3 regions of the Shewanella sp. FeAMO genome follow, and region 1 is predicted to be linked to each of the others. Evidence: predicted binding sites of a transcription regulator. Region 1 holds the regulator's gene; each other region holds the start of a gene.
What was found. Region 1 encodes LexA, which represses DNA repair genes until DNA is damaged. Its sites were predicted from a motif close to TACTGTATNNNNATACAGTA; they were not measured.

Region 1 (6,170 bases):
ATGGGGCGGAACCATACCCTGAAAATAGAGAATATAGGAGAGCAGCAGGTAATCCATATGACTGCGGTGGCAAGGCACATAAACTATCTCATGCCCATCGTGGTGCAGCTGGCGTATCTGCTCGGCGCCCTTGATGTTGATCCCCTTGTAGAGCTTGTTCCACAACCAGGTGAGGATCCGCTCGGCAATACGCACCAGGCTGTCGGAATAGTGGGCAGCAATCTCATCGAGGTATTCTTCCGCCATCTCCCTGGCTCTAGCCTCGGGGATCTTCTTGGCAGCGGCCTCTTCTTTAATCGCCTTTTTCAGCGTTTCCGAACGCAGCAACTCATTGAACAGAGCCTGACGGTTGGGCAGCACGGGCCCAGTCATCACCTTGCGTTGCCGGCGGAAATGTACCCTGGCCACCCGTGACAACTTATGGGCAATAGCCTTGTCGGTCCCATGTTCATCGGCCATCAGCCGCAACGACACGGCATTGGAAAACTGCACAAAGTTGTCGCGCCCCAGAAACAGGATCATCAGAAACTTGCGCAGCCAAGTGGGATTTTCCCGCTCAAATACGGCGGCACGCATGCTGTCATCTTCCTTACCCGGAGTGCGGCCCCAATAGAGGCTCACTGGCACCAATTGAATATCCAGTTGTGGATTGGCCTGATGCAGGTTCAGCAGAGAAGTGAAACAGCTGAGAAATGGCTTGTTGCTCTTGCGCTTGCCGAATAGGGGCTTGGCTCCTTCCAGGCAGACGACTCGGGGAACGGTAATATCATCAACCTTGAGTGCCTCATAAGGACAAGGCAAACCAAACTTACGGGTGACTTCCGCCAATGCCGCAATATCACTGACAGATTCCGTCTTCATTACATAGGCCATCGGCTTAGCCGGATCCAGGTTCAAATCGGCGAAAGGATCCTGAGGCACCACAGTGGTATGCACCAGCTTGCTTTGGAGCCAGCGAAGAGATTTAAACCAGAATGAATCTTGTTTGGACATGTTTTTTTCAGTGTCTGAGCCACAATCAATAGCCCAATAGAATACCAGAATTTCCTGAACCTTAGCTAGGGAAGGTGCGAACCGGCCCCGGCAGTTCCTCTGGCCAATGCCTTGAACTCCCCATGCTGCATGGGCCAAGCCGTTAAAACCAAAGCACCGAATGGCTTACTTAGCCACTCCCTAAAAGTTTCAGTTTTGGTTAATACTTGCACTGATAAAAATACTGTATATACTAACAGGTACTGTATGAAAAAACAGGAATCACCATGAGACCACTGACACCGCGCCAGGCACAGATTCTGGAACTGATTAAACGCAATATAGCCGACACCGGCATGCCGCCAACCCGGGCCGAAATTGCCACCCGGCTGGGCTTCAAGAGCGCCAATGCCGCCGAGGAACACCTCAAGGCATTGGCCAAGAAAGGCTGTATTGAGATCATGCCAGGCACCTCTCGTGGTATTCGCCTGCCTCATGATGAACAAGCGGAGTCAGAAACAGGCTTGCCCCTGATTGGTCAGGTTGCCGCCGGTGAACCCATACTGGCTCAGGAACACGTTGAGCAGTATTACCAGGTCGACCCTGGCATGTTCCACCCCAATGCCGACTTTCTGCTACGGGTACGCGGCGACAGCATGAAGAACATAGGTATTCTCGAAGGTGATCTCCTGGCGGTTCACAAGGTACAGGAAGCCCGTAACGGTCAAGTCGTGGTGGCCAGGGTTGAAGACGATGTAACTGTGAAACGCTTTGAAAAGAAAGGTAATGTGGTTTATCTACATGCCGAGAACGAGGCTTACTCCCCAATAAAAGTCGACCTGACTTTCCAGCCATTGACCATTGAAGGACTGGCGGTAGGGATAATACGCAATGGAGACTGGCTATGAGCATAATGACTGGCAACGCCCCAAGACACCCAGGCCTGTGGACAGACACCGGTATTGCCGGCAATCAGCCTTGGCAACATACCGGTATCTCCAGCTTGGCCAGCCATAGCCAGGGACGTCAGGAATTATTGCGCCTCTGCCCTCAATTGGCGCAATTGAGTCAACAGGGACGCTGGATAGTCTTGATTAACGCCCCGGCCAGCATAGGTTACAAAGAAACCTTAGCAAGGGCCGGTGTCAGAATGGATAGAGTACTCTTGGTGCGCACCAAGGATGAAGTAGAAGCCTTGTGGGCAACGGAAAGAGCCCTGACCAACGGCACCTCCAGTGCAGTGATCAGTTGGATAGACAGCCTGGATGCCCGTGATAACCGCCGATTGCAGCTGGTCGCCCGTAACGCCAGAGCCATGGGCATAGTGTTGGAAACGGGACAGCAGGCGAAAGAGGTGGATAACCACCTCAACGAACTTACCCACTCCATCCATTGATTGTGTTTAAAGGCCATCCCTGGGATGGCCTTTTTTCTGTGCCTTTTTGGTGCAATGCCTTCCCCTGTCAATCGGCGGCAAACCGCGCAGCTCTGCTACTCACACAGAATTCACCTCTGGATTAACAGACGCTTTTTTTTCATATAGTTAGAAAACATCGTGATCTTGATCAATATTTAATCTACAAGTAATGTAAGAACAACGATTGTGTTATCTCCATGCAATTCGTCGTAGGTTGACCGCCCCATTTCGATTCATAGCGAGTGGTGCCGTCGCCGGAAATGCTGAGTATATTCAGCGGTAAGTGCAACAGTGGTCACCACCTGTATACCTAGAGCTAAGTGAAACCGCCGCCGCACTTTGAAGTCATCGTTGCTTTTTTGGGAACTGAAGAGTTTGCATAGAGCAAAGACTTACTGTGTGACTCTTCTTTGTAGTTGCGAATGCAATTGACAGAGGAGATGTCTTGTGAAGCAATGGCTGTGTGTTTTGCTGACCTTGTTGTGCGTCAGCTTGTTGTCTCCAGGCGCTCAGGCAGATATGCCCTTGAATATGACTCAAGGGGTAACTGAGATCAGTGGCAAGGTGTATCACCTGCACATGATAATTCTTTATATCTGTTGCGCCATAGGTTTGGTCGTATTCGGCGTGATGATCTACGCCATGATCAACCATAGGAAGTCCAAAGGGGCAGTCGCGTCCCAATTCCATGAAAGTACCAAGGTAGAAATTGCCTGGACGCTTATCCCCTTTTTAATCCTGATCCTGATGGCAATCCCCGCAACCAAAACGCTGATTGCCATGGAAGATCCCAGTGATGCCGACCTGACGGTCAAGATCACCGGCTCGCAATGGAAATGGCACTACAGCTATTTCGGCGAAGACATCGACTTCTTCAGCATATTGGCAACGCCGAGATCCCAGATAGAAGGCCAGGAAGCCAAGGGCGAGCACTACTTACTTGAAGTCGACAAGCCTTTGGTATTGCCCATCAATCGCAAAGTCCGATTCCTGATGACCTCAGATGATGTGATCCACTCCTGGTGGGTGCCCGCCTTTGCCGTCAAAAAAGACGCCAATCCCGGTTTTATTAACGAAGCCTGGACCCGGGTGGACAAACCGGGGATCTACCGCGGCCAATGTGCCGAGCTTTGCGGTAAAGACCACGGCTTTATGCCGATTGTGGTGAAGGTACTGGCAGAAGATGAGTTTGACGCCTGGATGGCGGAGCAGAAACAAGCCGCGGCTACGGCCGCCGAAGAAGCTCAGGCGGCCCTCAGTGAGACCATGAGCCATGATGAGGCCATGGCGCTTGGCGAACAGATCTATATGGCGCGTTGCGCCGCCTGTCATCAGCCCAACGGCGCCGGACTTCAAGGGGTGTTCCCGGCGCTCAAGGGCAGTGCTATTGCCATAGGCCCAATGGCTGCCCATCTGGACATAGTGATCCATGGCAAGACAGGCACCGCCATGCAGGCCTTCGGCAAACAGATAACCGCCAAGGAACTGGCTGCTGTGGTGACCTATGAGCGTAATGCCTGGGGCAATAATACAGGCGACACAGTGCAAGCCGCCGACGTCAATAACCACGGGCAGTAGGGGGAGAAGATGAACTCATTCAGTCAAGATGCCGAAGCCGGCGTTCAGGAAATCGCTGAACAGGAACACCAGCATCATCACGCCCCCAAGGGGATCATGCGCTGGTTGCTGACCACCAACCATAAAGACATAGGCACACTCTATCTCTGGTTCAGCTTCATCATGTTCCTGATAGGGGGCGCCATGGCCATGGTGATCCGTGCTGAGCTATTCCAGCCCGGATTGCAACTGGTCGAACCCAACTTCTTTAACCAAATGACCACAGTTCATGGCCTTATCATGGTTTTTGGCGCCGTGATGCCGGCCTTTACCGGTCTGGCCAACTGGTTGATCCCCATGATGATAGGTGCGCCGGATATGGCGCTGCCGCGGATGAACAACTGGAGCTTCTGGATTTTGCCCTTCGCCTTCCTGATCCTGCTTAGCTCATTGTTTATGGAAGGTGGCGGCCCCAATTTTGGCTGGACCTTCTATGCCCCATTGTCGACAACTTATAGCGCCGACAGTACAGCCTTGTTTGTTTTTTCAATACATATCATGGGGATAAGCTCAATTATGGGGGCGATCAACGTGATAGTCACCATAGTGAATCTGCGCGCACCTGGCATGAACTGGATGAAGCTGCCCCTGTTCGTCTGGACCTGGCTTATCACCGCCTTCCTTCTGATAGCCGTTATGCCTGTATTAGCCGGGGCTGTGACCATGGTACTCACAGACAAATTCTTCGGCACCAGCTTCTTCGATGCCGCCGGCGGCGGAGATCCTGTGATGTTCCAGCATATTTTCTGGTTCTTCGGCCACCCCGAGGTGTACATAATGATATTGCCGTCATTCGGCATCATCTCGGCCATCATTCCGGCATTCAGTCGCAAGCCTTTGTTTGGCTACGCCTCAATGGTCTACGCCACCGCCAGCATCGCGATCCTCTCCTTCCTGGTGTGGGCACATCACATGTTCACCACAGGTATGCCTGTCTTTGCCGAACTCTTCTTTATGTACTGCACCATGCTGATTGCCGTGCCAACCGGGGTCAAGGTATTCAACTGGGTTGCCACCATGTGGCGGGGATCCATCAGCTTTGAAGCCCCTATGATGTTCGCTTGTGCCTTTATTATTCTCTTCACCATAGGCGGCTTCTCCGGCCTGATGTTGGCAATCACCCCAGCCGACTTCCAATACCATGACACTTACTTTGTGGTTGCCCATTTTCATTATGTGCTGGTCACCGGCGCCATCTTCTCCATCATGGCCGCCGCCTATTACTGGCTACCCAAGTGGACCGGGCATATGTACAGCGAGACCTTGGCCAAGTGGCATTTCTGGTGCTCGGTCATTTCGGTCAATGTGTTGTTCTTCCCGATGCATTTCCTCGGGCTGGCCGGTATGCCCAGACGCATCCCCGACTACTCGGTACAGTTTGCCGATGTCAATCAGATTGTCTCCATAGGCGGTTTTGCCTTTGGCCTGTCACAGCTGATATTTCTGGTACTGGTGATCAAGTGTATTCGTGGTGGCGCCCAGGCTCCGGCCAAACCTTGGGAAGGAGCCCAGGGGCTTGAGTGGACACTCCCAAGTCCGGCGCCTTATCACACCTTCAGCACTCCGCCGGAGATTAAGTGATATGGCAAACTCCCGCCCCGACAACCGTAAACTGGTACGCCTGCTGCTGCTTGGCGCCGTAGCCATGTTCGGCTTCGGCTTTGCCCTGGTGCCGCTCTATGATGTGCTTTGTCAGCAGTTGGGGATCAATGGCAAGACCAACACCAGCGCCGCTACTTATATTGCCCAAGTGGATAACAGCCGCTTGGTCACTGTGGAGTTTATCTCTCAGGTGGCCAAGGGAATGCCTTGGGAGTTCAAGCCGGAAGTGACCAGTATCAAGGTGCATCCCGGCCAGTTGACCCATACCCGCTTTCTGGCCCGCAACCTGTCACACCAATACAAGATAGGTCAGGCGATCCCTTCCGTTTCACCGGGACAAGGCGCCGCCTACTTCAATAAAACCGAGTGTTTCTGTTTCAATCAGCAGCCGCTGGCTGCCGATGCCAGTGCCGAGCTGCCGCTGGTGTTTTACGTGGATCCGGACCTGCCGGACTCCATCAGCACTCTGACCCTCTCTTACACCCTCTATGACATCACGGATAGACAGATATCCGATGCCCTGGAGCAAGGAGCAGCGAAATGACCAGTAAACATGAACACT
Region 2 (6,170 bases), 2.0 Mb from region 1:
CGGCTAACCCGACTATTTTACTATTGAGTTTCATCTTTTCCTTGTTCAATCAGAGTCTCCTTCACACCCTGGACTCATGTCCGTGATGGCATCTAGTTTCCCCTGTCCAATGCAATGGATAAGCTCGTGAATAAAGTAAAAAAAGGCCACCCTAAGGTGGCCTGTGCAGGGAAATACAGGGAGCCCCTTAGAAGAAGTAACGGATACCTACCGCATAGTTGTTGTCCTGCAGATCTTCCCAGGACTTGTCATCCATGCTGCTGAAGTCAATCTTGGCTTCGGCATACATCACAGTGTCACGGCTGTAACGGTAGTGCAGACCCAGAACCGCAAACTGGCGGGTCCAATCGCCTTGGATGGCGGTGTTGGCATCTGTGTCCAGATCCTGATAGCTCAGCAACAGAGAAGGAACAAAGCCGTTGTCATACTGGTAAGCAAGGATGAATTCGCCGCCGGTGGAATCGTACAGGCTGCCGCCAACCAGTTCGTTTTGCTTGCTCTTGTGAGCGTTGAAGCCCACGTACAGACCATCGGCGTCACGGCCTGGAGCATACTGGTAGAAGCTGCCGTACTGGGCACCGATACCGACGATCTGGTTGGTATCATCAACGGCAACACCGGCCAGGTTGCCTTCAAAGTCGCCACGGTTGAAACCGGCCAGAACCTTGAACTTATCGGTCACGTAGTAAGTCACGCTGGCACCATAGCTGGAGTCAAAGCTCAGCTCAGAGCCATCGTTCAGAGCGGCGCCGTTTTCGTCAAACAGGGCAACATCGTCATTTTGCTTGGAAGCATACTGCAGGGCGATATGCAGCTTGCCGAAGAAGGTATTGCGATACTGGAAGGCTGCATCGGCACGACCGGCACCGGTCAGGCCACCGTCACCAAAGGTGTAGGCACCTACAGACCAACCAGTGAAGGCATTGAGCACGTCGGTAGTGTAAGCCACATCATAGTATGCACCCCACTGCTTACCGAAAGTCAGAGTACCCCACTTATCGTGAGCCATACCCACATAACCCAAGCGGTTGAACAAGAAGTCACTGTTCTTCTCGGCACGCATCTGACCGCCGCCCTGGCCTTGGGTGTAGATCAGGCCGTCATCGCTGGTCACCATGTTGATGCCCCACTCTGTGTGGGCAAAGGCGCGCCAACCGTTACGCTCCTGACGGTCAAAACGGAAACCTACGCGAGAGAAGTTATCAATAACAGAGGTTTCATGACCATCATTGAAGGCGGCAAAACCCAACCAACCTATCATGTTCACACTGTTGGTCTGATCGTTATACAGTTCCACAGCCTGAGAAGCGCCACTCGCCAGCATAGCCGGGATCATAAGTGCCAGGATCTTCTTGTTCATATTCATTACCCTTTTATAAGTAAAACGCGTTTAATACGCTGATTTATTAGACATATTTCTATGTGTTACTCGAGGGCTGCAGTTTGCGTGCCAGCTGTTAAAAAGCCAATCCCAACCCCTGGTTTCCTGAGCTGGATCGACAAATCGTGAAATATCGTGGTTGGCGGGCGTTAAATGCCGTGAGAAGAATTAAATATCGTTGTAACAAGCGAGCAGTTTATGCAGCAAAAGAGATGCATGCGTATCGGCAAGAGCAGAGTTTACTGCCACACAGGAAAGAATAACGGTTTGATTTTTATACAGTTAAAGCTGACTCGGTTCGAATCATCACGAATGCTTGATGTAACAAGAGTTGATAAAGAAGGGGGGATAAAACAAAGGCAAAACCGCCGAGAATAGAAAATGAAATTGCTTTATTAAGATATTGATTTTATGAAACTTTAAATATATTCGGGCAAGATTTGCAACCCAAGCCAACTCTATTGCATTATGAAACAGTCAACCGCTGACACCTGGAGGGAATATGGAAAGCCTGCAACATCTGCCCGCCGAAATACTGCTGGGCATAGTCAATGAGAAACTGAGACTGCACTGCCCGGACAGAGATGCACTTTATTACGAACTTGACCTGTCACCTGCCCAGCTCGAGCATAAGCTCAGTGCACTGGGATACGAGTACCATGCCCTGTCCAACCAATACCGACGCTTGAAATAACCCCAAGTTCTCAGGACGTTGCGGACTGGGCTTTGGTTTTGCTCTTGGTCGCTGAGCGATAGCTGCGCTTGCCGGTGCCGGTCTTAACGCCAGTGCTCTTCTTGGTGCTTGTGCCCTTGGGGGCACCTGCCTTGCCGGCATAAGCGCCACTGCGACGTTTACGTCCTTTGAAGCCTGTACTTTTCACGCCACTCAAGGCCGTAGGCAGTTGTGCCTTGGCCTGCTCAATAAGCTCGCCCAGTTTAGCCGTCAAGGGTTGCATAAAGGCCTGATATTTAAGCTCACGGTGACAAATCGCATCCAGGCTACTTTCCCACAGCGCCGTCATATCCGGCGTGGTGGCCACTTCAGGCAGGCTTTGAATAAGCCCGCTACCGGCCTCGGTAGCCAAAATACTCTTGCCCTGACGTTTCAAAAAGCCACGTTTAAACAAGAGTTCAATGATCCCGGCGCGGGTCGCTTCTGTGCCCAGACCATCGGTTTCCTTGAGGATTTTGCGGATCTCAGGGTCTTTCACATAGCGGCTTATTCCTGTCATCGCCGCCAGCAGTGTGGCATCGGTAAAATGCTTGGGGGGCTGGGTCATCTTTTCCACTAATTCACCCTTAAGGCAATCCAGTATCTGCCCCTGAGTCAGCTCAGGTAAGCTGGTTTGAATATCTTCCGCTTCATCGTCGTCTTTTTGTTTGCCAAACAATTGCTTCCAACCCTGTTTCAATGGCTGTTTGGCCTTGGCCACGAAGCAACCTCCGACAATGTCGATCACGGCGCGGGTTTCAAGGTACTCATAATTAGGGTAAAACTGCGCCAAATACTGACGGGCAATCTGCAAATACACCTGACGCTCACGCTGTGATAAAACCCCGAGGTTAGCCGTCTTTTCCGTAGGCACTATCGCGTGATGAGCGTCCACCTTGGCATCATTCCAGGCCTTGGACTTAAGGGCGGGATTGGGCGCTTCACAGCCTTGCAGCAGTTCTGCCGCCCCTTGGGTAATGGCATTCAAGACTGCCGGGGCCAGCTGTAACTGCGCCTTGGGCAGGTGACGGCTATCGGAGCGCGGATAGGTTATCAATTTATGCCGTTCGTACAGGGACTGCGCCGTATCCAGCACCTCTTTGGCGCTCATACCGAAGCGTTTGGCGCAATCAATCTGCAGCGCTGACAGACTGTAGAGCAAAGGCGGTGCCTGGTGTCTTTGCTTACGCTCCAGCTCATCTACCCGGCCGGGTTGGCCGGTGATCCTGCCGACCACATTCATCGCCAAACCGCGGGAGAGCACCCGCCCCTCCTCATCCATCCAAGGTTGACAGGCCTCACTGGGCTGCCAGCGGGCGCTGAAACAGCTCCCCTCTTGGGTGCTAAGATGGGCCAGTACTTCATAAAAAGGTTTGGGCACAAAGGCAGCGATTTCCAAGTCGCGCCGGACAACCAAACCAAGCACAGGGGTTTGCACCCGACCGACCGACAGCACGCCCTGATAGCCCACCTTGCGCCCCTGCAGGGTATAGGCACGGGTCATATTCATGCCGTAGAGCCAATCGGCTCGGCTACGCGCCAGTGCCGAAGTCGACAATGGCACAAACTCGCGGTTGCTGCGCATCTGCCCCAGGGCACGTTTTACCGCCTGCGGGTTGAGGTCGCTTATCAACAAGCGTTTAACCGCTGCCAACTTATCGCCCTTGACCCCAAGATGGGCAATCACTTCATCCACCAACAACTGCCCTTCCCGGTCAGGATCGCCGGCATTGACCAACTCACTGGCCTGCTTGACCAATTTACGCAAGACACTGAGTTGGCCGCGACTGCTGGCTTTGGGTTTAATCTGCCAATCGGACGGGACAATAGGCAGATGTTCCAACTGCCAGGACTTGTAGGCGGGATCGTAAGCATCCGGCTCAGCTTGCTCCAGCAGATGACCTATACACCAGGAAACACAATCTCCGTTGCCAAGCTCGATATAGCCCTCATGTTTGCGATGGGGTTTGGGGAGCACCTCGGCGATGGCGCGCCCAAGGCTGGGCTTTTCGGCGATATAGAGGATCATCCACTGCGTCCTTTGGCTGTCACTGAACAGTATTACTGGATAAAATTACAGTAATTCTAGCCAAGTCATCTGTCGGCTGCAAACCCTCTGTGGGTAATGGCATGATTAACTAAGCTTGATTGGGCAAAGTTGATAGAACAAGGCGATTGAACAAGGCAACTAAACAAAGCAACTAAACACAGCGCAGCTATCTATTTTCCTCCTCAAGCTCCGCCAGGAATTCTTCACTTACCCAGTCAGCCGTTTCGGGAAGGACTTCTTCTGACAACCAGGAAAAAATATCCTTGTACACGGCCCTGGCCGGAAAACCTTGCTGTTCGCGCTTTCCTGTCCAGGTTAAATGGACAGAGACCAGCTCTTTTTGTATTTCGCCGTCAATCACTTTAAACCCGGCCACGCTGTCATTGTCTTGCCGCCTGGCGATGGGATAGAAGTCCTCCCCGGTTTCTTTTTGGTATTCCATTCTCAGCCCGGGTCCGCCGGGTTCATCGATAAACCACCAAGGCATGAGTCCTGCAAATTTATGCGCTTTCAACCAGTAATACTCTATGGGTAACTGCATCTGCTTAATTCCTTATTGTCCCGACGCTCTGCCCCAGGGTAAAAGCAATTCTCCTGGGGTGGCCATAGTGAAATCAATGGGTTATTTAAGTAAAATCATTCACTATTCAATTTGAAGTTAGGAGTATATCCGGATCATGTTGAAGTACATTGAGCAATTTCCCAAATGGATCTCTAATATAAAAGCGGCGCACACCCCAAGGCTCTGAGATTGGCCCGTATTCAATCTTTATGTTTTGCGCTCTCAGCCGATGAAGCACCAAATCAAGATTGTCCACCTCAATAGAGAGATCTGGCACCGGCGTCCCTGAGCCGCCTTCGGTTGCCAAACTGATTTGAATTTTCATCTCTTCAGCTGAGCCAAGGGTTTTAATCCAGCCATGGTCCATAACCAGCTCAAGACCAAAAATCGATTCATAAAATACTTGGCCTGCGTCCAGGTCGGCAGCAGCCACATTGGCTACGATTCGTTTCACTTTCATCAAGCAAGTCTCCTGAAATCTGCTCAAGCCGGCAACGCCGCCGATACGAAAGAGCGAGTCTGTTTTTTTAGCCTAACCATTCGCATGGCACCTGACCTTGCCGATAGCTTTGCTTTAAATAATCCAGAAACCTTGACTCCAAGCCCATGGTCCGAGCTTTCTCAATCAGCTCCAGGTCATCTGTGATATAACAGCATATCTCGTGGCAATTGGTCGCTTCGGACAATTTTATAAACAACGCTTTGCTATCAAATTTGTTATCCAAGTGAGCATCAACCTCGCCTACTTGCTGATTTAAATGCACCCAAGCATTATCAAATGCCGCTTCATCACTTTTATCCAGCAAGGCATCCAGCTCATCAGCGCGCTTTGAAAACAGATTTTCCAGTAACTTGTCCATAGTGTTGAATACAACCTTTCTCAGTATTTCCCTTTCTACCTTGCCGTAATCTATGCCCTATCAGCGGCTGAAATCAACCATGAAAGCCCGGCCGAGACTTTCCAGGCCAATAGCAAGCCCCTATTTTTTCGACAGTCAAAACCAAGTGTCCCAACTGCGGTCCATCTTCAAAGTACTATTCGAAGATATCTTCACATACCCATGATTTTATTATGGAAATATTCATACCTCCATAAGCTCACTTTTCCATCACTCAGTGTAAATTCAATTGCGAACCATTCTTGTTTGCAATTAAAATGCAACATCTTTCAGGAGGCCAAATAATATGGAAACGTCCCCGCTGTTGTTGCGCTGTAACCAACTGCTTTGGTGTGAGGGATTGGTCTTGCTGGCAATCATGCTGGTATTGGCCAGTTTTGGGCTGGATGCCCGGCTGTTGATCCTGCTTTTGGCACCAGGCTTGGTGCTGTCTTTAGCCTTGGGATACCAACCCGGCAAGAAGACGCTCAGCCTGGTGTTTGCCTGCTGGGTCCCTGTCTGGTGCCTCATTTAACCCCTTGAGTTGTTTAGGAGAATGTTATGCCCAAATCCATGGTTCGGATGAG
Region 3 (6,170 bases), 1.8 Mb from region 1:
TGTCATTTCCACCATAAAGGTGGAGCGGCCCGAGGCCAGATCGTCCGAGGCGCCGATACGGGTGAAGATCCTGTCAACAGGCCCCAGAATTGCCTTATCTGCCGGCACAAAGCTGCCGATATGCGCCATCAGGGTGATCAGCGCCACCTGACGCATGTAAGTGGACTTACCGCCCATATTGGGGCCTGTGACTACCAACATTTTACGTTCAGGGCTAAGAGTTACCGGGTTGGCGATAAAGGGAGCCTGGCTGACTCGCTCAACTACTGGGTGACGCCCGGCTTCAATATGTATGCCCGGCTTATCGCTCAATTCCGGCTGGTTGTAGTTGAGACTGTCGGCCCGCTCGGCAAAGTTGCTCAGTACATCCAACTCGGCCGCTGCCATGGCAAAGGCCTGCAACTCGCTGAGCTTGGGTAGCAGGAGATCGAACAGCTCGTCCCAAAGCTGTTTTTCCAGTGCCAGCGCCTTGCCCTGACTGGAGAGTACTTTCTCTTCATACTCTTTCAGCTCGGGGATGATATAGCGCTCGGTGTTTTTCAATGTCTGGCGTCTCTGGTAGCTCAGAGGCACCAGTGCCGACTGGCCGCGGGAAACTTCGATATAGTAGCCGTGTACCCGGTTGAAACCGACTTTCAGGGTGGCTATTCCCGTTTGCTCTTTTTCCCTGACTTCCAACTGTTGCAGATAGTCACTGGCGCCTTCACTGAGGCGGCGCCATTCATCCAGTTCGGCATGATAACCATCGCGGATCACGCCGCCATCACGAATGAGTACCGGTGGGTTGTCGACAATGGCCCGCTCCAGCAGCGCGAGTTCTTCAGGGAATTCACTGAGCTGGCGTTTCAAACGGCCAAGTTCGGGGCTTTGCGTATTTGCCAATAGTTGCTGCAGTTGCGGCAACAGCGCCAGCGCTTGCCGCAGACGGGCAAAGTCTCTCGGGCGGGCGCTTCTCAGAGCTAGGCGCGCCATGATCCGCTCCACATCACCGAGCGCCTTGAGGTCATCATGCAACGGTTCGAACAGGCAGCTGGCAATCAACTCCGCCACAGCGGTTTGCCGCAGGCCTATCTGTTGATGATCTCTGAGTGGCTGATGGATCCAACGCTGTAACATCCTACTGCCCATGGGGGTAGCGGTTGCATCCAGCACCGAAGCCAAAGTATTGTCCCGGCCACCGGCAAGGTTCACCGTCAGTTCCAGATTCCGACGGGTGGCGGCATCCAACACTATGCTGTCGCTCTGGTTAAAGCGGGTAATGGCATTGATATGGGGCAGGGCGGTGCGCTGGGTATCTTTGACATACTGCATCAGGCAGCCGGCGGCCTGCAGTGACAGCCTGGCGTCTGTTATGCCAAAACCACGCAGATCTTTGGTGCCAAACTGATCCAGCAACAATCGCATGCTGGTATCCAAGTCAAACTCCCACTCGGGACGACGGCGTTTGCCCTTGATGCCGGCAATCAGGCTTTGTTGGGAAAAGTCTTCGCTGTAGAGCAGCTCGGCCGGTTTGGTGCGTTGCAGCTCGGCCTCCAATGATTCAAGGGTGGCCAGCTCGGCAATCACAAAACGGCCGGAGGCCACATCCAGGGTGGCGTAGCCAAAACCGTTCTTGCCTGCGTAGACGGCGGCCAGCAAGTTATCCTGACGTTCTTGCAGCAGCGCTTCATCGGTGAGGGTTCCGGGAGTGACTATGCGCACCACTTTGCGCTCGACCGGCCCTTTGGACGTGGCCGGGTCACCAATCTGCTCACAGATGGCAACCGACTCACCGAGCTGCACCAGCTTGGCGAGATAACCTTCCACCGCATGATAGGGAATACCCGCCATAGGAATAGGATCGCCGCCACTCTTGCCCCTGGCCGTCAGTGAAATACCCAAGAGCTCGGAGGCTTTTTTGGCATCATCGTAAAACAGCTCGTAAAAGTCCCCCATGCGATAAAACAGCAGCATTTCGGCATGCTGCGCCTTCATCGACAGATACTGGCGCATCATCGGGGTGTGTTTTTCCAAATCCGGGTTATCCATAGGCGTGATCACTGCATTCATGGGAGCTTTCAGATGTTTCCTTGACTGTTTTTCCAAGAGCGGTTGCCCTTTCGACAATGGCGCCAATAGTATCAGTTATTCATCACTGAACCAGTCGTGGGCGGGTAAATTTTATGCTTTCGGTCACAAGTGATTGATCCGCAAGCGGCCTTTAAATAAATTATCACCAGCACTTGATACTGTATGATTGTACAGTATACTAGGTGGCAGATTGGTATTTACGCCAAAGCTCTTAAAAGGAGCGGCAACATAGATTTCAGGCGGCGCATTGCGCCGCAATCAAGAGGGAACAGGAATGAAAATAGATCCAAACAAAGAGAAGGCGTTGAACGCAGTTCTGGGACAGATAGAGAAGCAGTTCGGTAAAGGTTCTATCATGAAGCTGGGTGAAGACAGAACCATGGATGTCGAAACCATCTCTACCGGTTCGCTTTCTCTGGACGTGGCTCTGGGGGCCGGCGGTCTGCCAATGGGCCGTATCGTTGAGATCTATGGTCCTGAATCTTCTGGTAAAACAACCCTGACACTGGAAGTGATTGCTGCGGCGCAGCGTGAAGGCAAAGTGTGTGCCTTTATCGATGCCGAACACGCACTGGATCCTATCTACGCCAAGAAGCTGGGCGTGGATATCGATAACCTCCTGTGTTCTCAGCCAGATACAGGTGAACAGGCGCTGGAGATCTGTGACGCGCTGACTCGCAGTGGCGCCGTCGATGTCATCATTGTTGACTCAGTGGCGGCGCTGACGCCCAAGGCTGAAATCGAAGGTGAAATCGGTGATTCCCACATGGGTCTGGCGGCCCGTATGATGAGCCAGGCAATGCGTAAGCTGGCCGGTAACCTCAAGCAGTCTAACACTCTGCTTATCTTCATCAACCAGATCCGGATGAAGATAGGGGTCATGTTCGGTAACCCTGAAACCACCACAGGTGGTAACGCCCTTAAGTTCTACGCCTCCGTTCGTCTCGATATCCGCCGTACAGGCGCTATCAAAGAGGGCGACGAGGTTGTTGGTAACGAAACTCGGGTTAAAGTGGTTAAGAACAAGATTGCCGCCCCCTTCAAACAAGCCGATTTCCAAATTCTCTATGGTCAGGGGATCAACCGTACCGGTGAGTTGGTTGACCTGGGCGTAGCCCACAAGCTGGTGGAAAAATCCGGCGCCTGGTACAGCTACAAAGGTGACAAGATAGGTCAAGGCCGCGCCAATGCCGGTAAGTTCCTCAAGGAAAATCCTGAAGTGGCTGCCGAAATCGAAGCGGCACTGCGTGCCAAACTGCTCAGCAAAGCAGAAGCGGCACCTGCCAGCGCCGAGACAGGTGAAGGCAATGTCGATCTGGAAACCGGAGAAGTCTTCTGAGCCAGTCGGTAATGGATGTTGCGGTCGCGCTATTGGCGCGCCGCGACTATGGCCGCGAGCAACTCAAGAGCCGCTTGCTGGACAAGGGCTTTGAGTCGCCGGAAGTTGAACAGACTTTGGATGCTCTGGAAGCCAAAGGTTTTATCGATGATCAGCGTTTCGCTGCAGCCTTGCTGCGCAGCCATATTGCCAAGGCCCACGGCCCGGGGAAAGTGCGTCAGGCACTGATGCAAAAGGGCTTAAATAAACAATGTATTGAGCAGGTTTTGGATGCCAGTGATTGTGACTGGTTTGCCTTGGCCCGTACGCGCGCGCTGAAGAAATTCGGTGATAGTCCCGCAGATGATATGAAAGAAAAAGCTCGTCGAATTCGTCACTTGATGGGGCAGGGCTTTAGTTATGATCAAGTGGCATATGCCCTTGAATATGACCCTTACGACTGACTTTTCCCTCTATCACAATTGCCCCTTCACAACTAAGCTTACCGCTGCTAAAGCATCCCAAACTGACCTTGTTTTACAAAACCCCAGCATTTACTTTCCTTGAGTTGCAGTCGTTGTTTGCACGCCAAAGTAACACTCAGCTGTTAACACTCCGTTCTGGCGCTTTTAGCTGACTTTATCTGTCCCGTTAAAACTTGCCGTAGCCTTCAGGGCTCCATCCCCTGAGTGATTCCGCGCCTGTGGCAAATGGTATTTGCTGACTCAGGTTATTGGGTTTCGGCTTATGCCGCTAACGCTCTCTGTACCTTGGCTGTATCAGGCGTCATACCCTGCGCAATCTAATTGGTATTCTGGCGCTGCATGCTTATAATGCTTGGCAAAAGAGCGCTTGAGTGGCCGGGCGACGCACGCCTTTAGACCACTTTTTATACATTATTCAGGCTTAAGCAACTCAGGACGATTTATGTACCAAACCACAGCAGCACTCAGAAGTGCTTTCCTGGAGTTTTTCCGCAAGAATGGCCATCAGGTAGTCGACAGCAGTTCACTGGTGCCAGGCAATGACCCCACTTTGTTGTTCACCAACGCCGGGATGAACCAGTTTAAAGACGTATTCCTCGGTATGGACAAGCGCAGCTATAGCCGCGCTACCACTTCGCAGCGTTGTGTTCGCGCCGGTGGTAAACATAACGACCTGGATAACGTGGGTTATACGGCCCGTCACCACACCTTCTTTGAGATGCTGGGTAACTTTAGCTTCGGTGATTACTTCAAAGAAGATGCCATTCGCTTTGCCTGGACCTTCTTGACTGAAGAGCTCAAGCTGCCCAAGGAACGTCTGTGCGTTACCGTTTATCAATCTGATGATGAAGCCTTTGATATCTGGAACAAGCAGATAGGGGTTCCCGCCGAGGACATTATCCGTATCGGCGACAACAAGGGCGCACCTTATGCTTCAGATAACTTCTGGCAGATGGGAGATACAGGTCCTTGTGGACCTTGTACCGAAATATTCTATGATCACGGTGCTCACATTCCTGGTGGCCGCCCAGGTACACCGGAAGAGGATGGTGACAGATTCATTGAGATCTGGAACATAGTCTTCATGCAGTACAACCGTCAGGCCGATGGTGTGATGGAGCCTCTGCCCAAGCCTTCAGTCGATACAGGTATGGGTATAGAGCGTATTGCCGCCATTATGCAAGGCGTGCATTCCAACTATGAAATTGACGTGTTCCGCACTCTGATTGCCAAAACGGCCGAGATCATCGGCGTGACAGATCTGGAAAACAAATCCCTGCGGGTTATCGCCGACCACATTCGCTCTTGCGCCTTCCTGATTGCCGATGGTGTGATGCCGTCCAATGAAGGCCGGGGTTATGTACTGCGGCGTATTATCCGCCGCGCCGTGCGTCACGGTAACAAACTGGGCGCCACAGACACCTTCTTCTACAAGCTGGTACCTACACTAATTGACGTGATGGGCGATGCTGCCAAGGGCCTTAAGGCGACTCAGAGCATAGTGGAAAAGGCGCTGAAAGCCGAAGAAGAACAGTTTGCCCGTACACTTGAGCGTGGTCTGGGTATTTTGGATGCTGCTTTGTCTGAGCTTAAAGGCGATACCTTGGATGGTGAAACCGTATTCAAGCTCTACGATACCTATGGTTTCCCTATGGATTTGACCGCTGATGTTTGCCGCGAGCGTAATATCAAGGTCGATGAAGATGGTTTTGATGCGGCGATGGCCGAGCAGCGTAGCCGGGCTCAGGCCGCCGGTCAGTTTGGTGCCGATTACAACGCCGGGCTGAAGATTGATGCCGACAGTGAGTTCTGCGGTTACAGTGAACTCAGCGGCAATGGCAAGGTTATCGGCATCTATGTCGATGGTCAGGCGGTCGACACTCTGGATGCCGGTCAGCAAGCGGTTATTGTGCTGGATAAGACTCCATTTTATGGCGAGTCGGGTGGCCAGGTAGGCGATAAGGGCCAACTGACAGCCGAAGGTTTGCTGTTTGAGGTGAGCGACACCCAAAAGTATGCCCAGGCCACAGGTCATATCGGCCAACTGAGCCAAGGCAAACTGACTCTGGGTCAGGAGTTGCTTGCGCAAGTCGATAAGAAACTGCGCCATCGCACCCAGCTGAACCACTCAGTGACTCACCTGCTGCACGCCGCGCTGCGTCAAGTATTAGGTGAGCATGTGACTCAGAAAGGTTCATTGGTGGAGCCTGAGCGTCTGCGTTTCGACTTCTCTCACTTTGAAGCGGTTAAGCCTGAAGAGCTCAAGGCGGTTGAGGAGATGGTCAATACCCAGATCC

Region 2: a site for LexA is predicted at 4,156-4,175, ahead of ACWAU4_RS09560 (DNA topoisomerase III). Genes of this name have one in related genera too.
Region 3: a site for LexA is predicted at 2,227-2,246, ahead of recA (recombinase RecA). Genes of this name have one in related genera too.

What each region holds. Positions count from the first base shown of each region.
Region 1 is NZ_CM132201.1:89,268-95,437, reverse strand. It holds gene plsB (glycerol-3-phosphate 1-O-acyltransferase PlsB) at 1-993, opposite strand, end outside; gene lexA (transcriptional repressor LexA) at 1,260-1,880, shown strand; gene ACWAU4_RS00430 (cell division inhibitor SulA) at 1,877-2,368, shown strand; partial or broken gene coxB (cytochrome c oxidase subunit II) at 2,837-3,958, shown strand; gene ctaD (cytochrome c oxidase subunit I) at 3,977-5,587, shown strand; gene ACWAU4_RS00415 (cytochrome c oxidase assembly protein) at 5,589-6,152, shown strand; gene ACWAU4_RS00410 (cytochrome c oxidase subunit 3) at 6,149-6,170, shown strand, end outside.
Region 2 is NZ_CM132201.1:2,124,704-2,130,873, reverse strand. It holds gene ACWAU4_RS09575 (nucleoside-specific channel-forming Tsx family protein) at 1-34, opposite strand, end outside; gene ACWAU4_RS09570 (porin) at 188-1,360, opposite strand; gene ACWAU4_RS09565 (DUF4250 domain-containing protein) at 1,884-2,075, shown strand; gene ACWAU4_RS09560 (DNA topoisomerase III) at 2,086-4,122, opposite strand; gene ACWAU4_RS09555 (hypothetical protein) at 4,310-4,684, opposite strand; gene ACWAU4_RS09550 (VOC family protein) at 4,791-5,165, opposite strand; gene ACWAU4_RS09545 (hypothetical protein) at 5,233-5,565, opposite strand; gene ACWAU4_RS09540 (hypothetical protein) at 5,891-6,118, shown strand; gene ACWAU4_RS09535 (TonB-dependent receptor) at 6,145-6,170, shown strand, end outside.
Region 3 is NZ_CM132201.1:3,320,814-3,326,983, reverse strand. It holds gene mutS (DNA mismatch repair protein MutS) at 1-2,028, opposite strand, end outside; gene recA (recombinase RecA) at 2,345-3,409, shown strand; gene ACWAU4_RS14990 (regulatory protein RecX) at 3,421-3,852, shown strand; gene alaS (alanine--tRNA ligase) at 4,316-6,170, shown strand, end outside.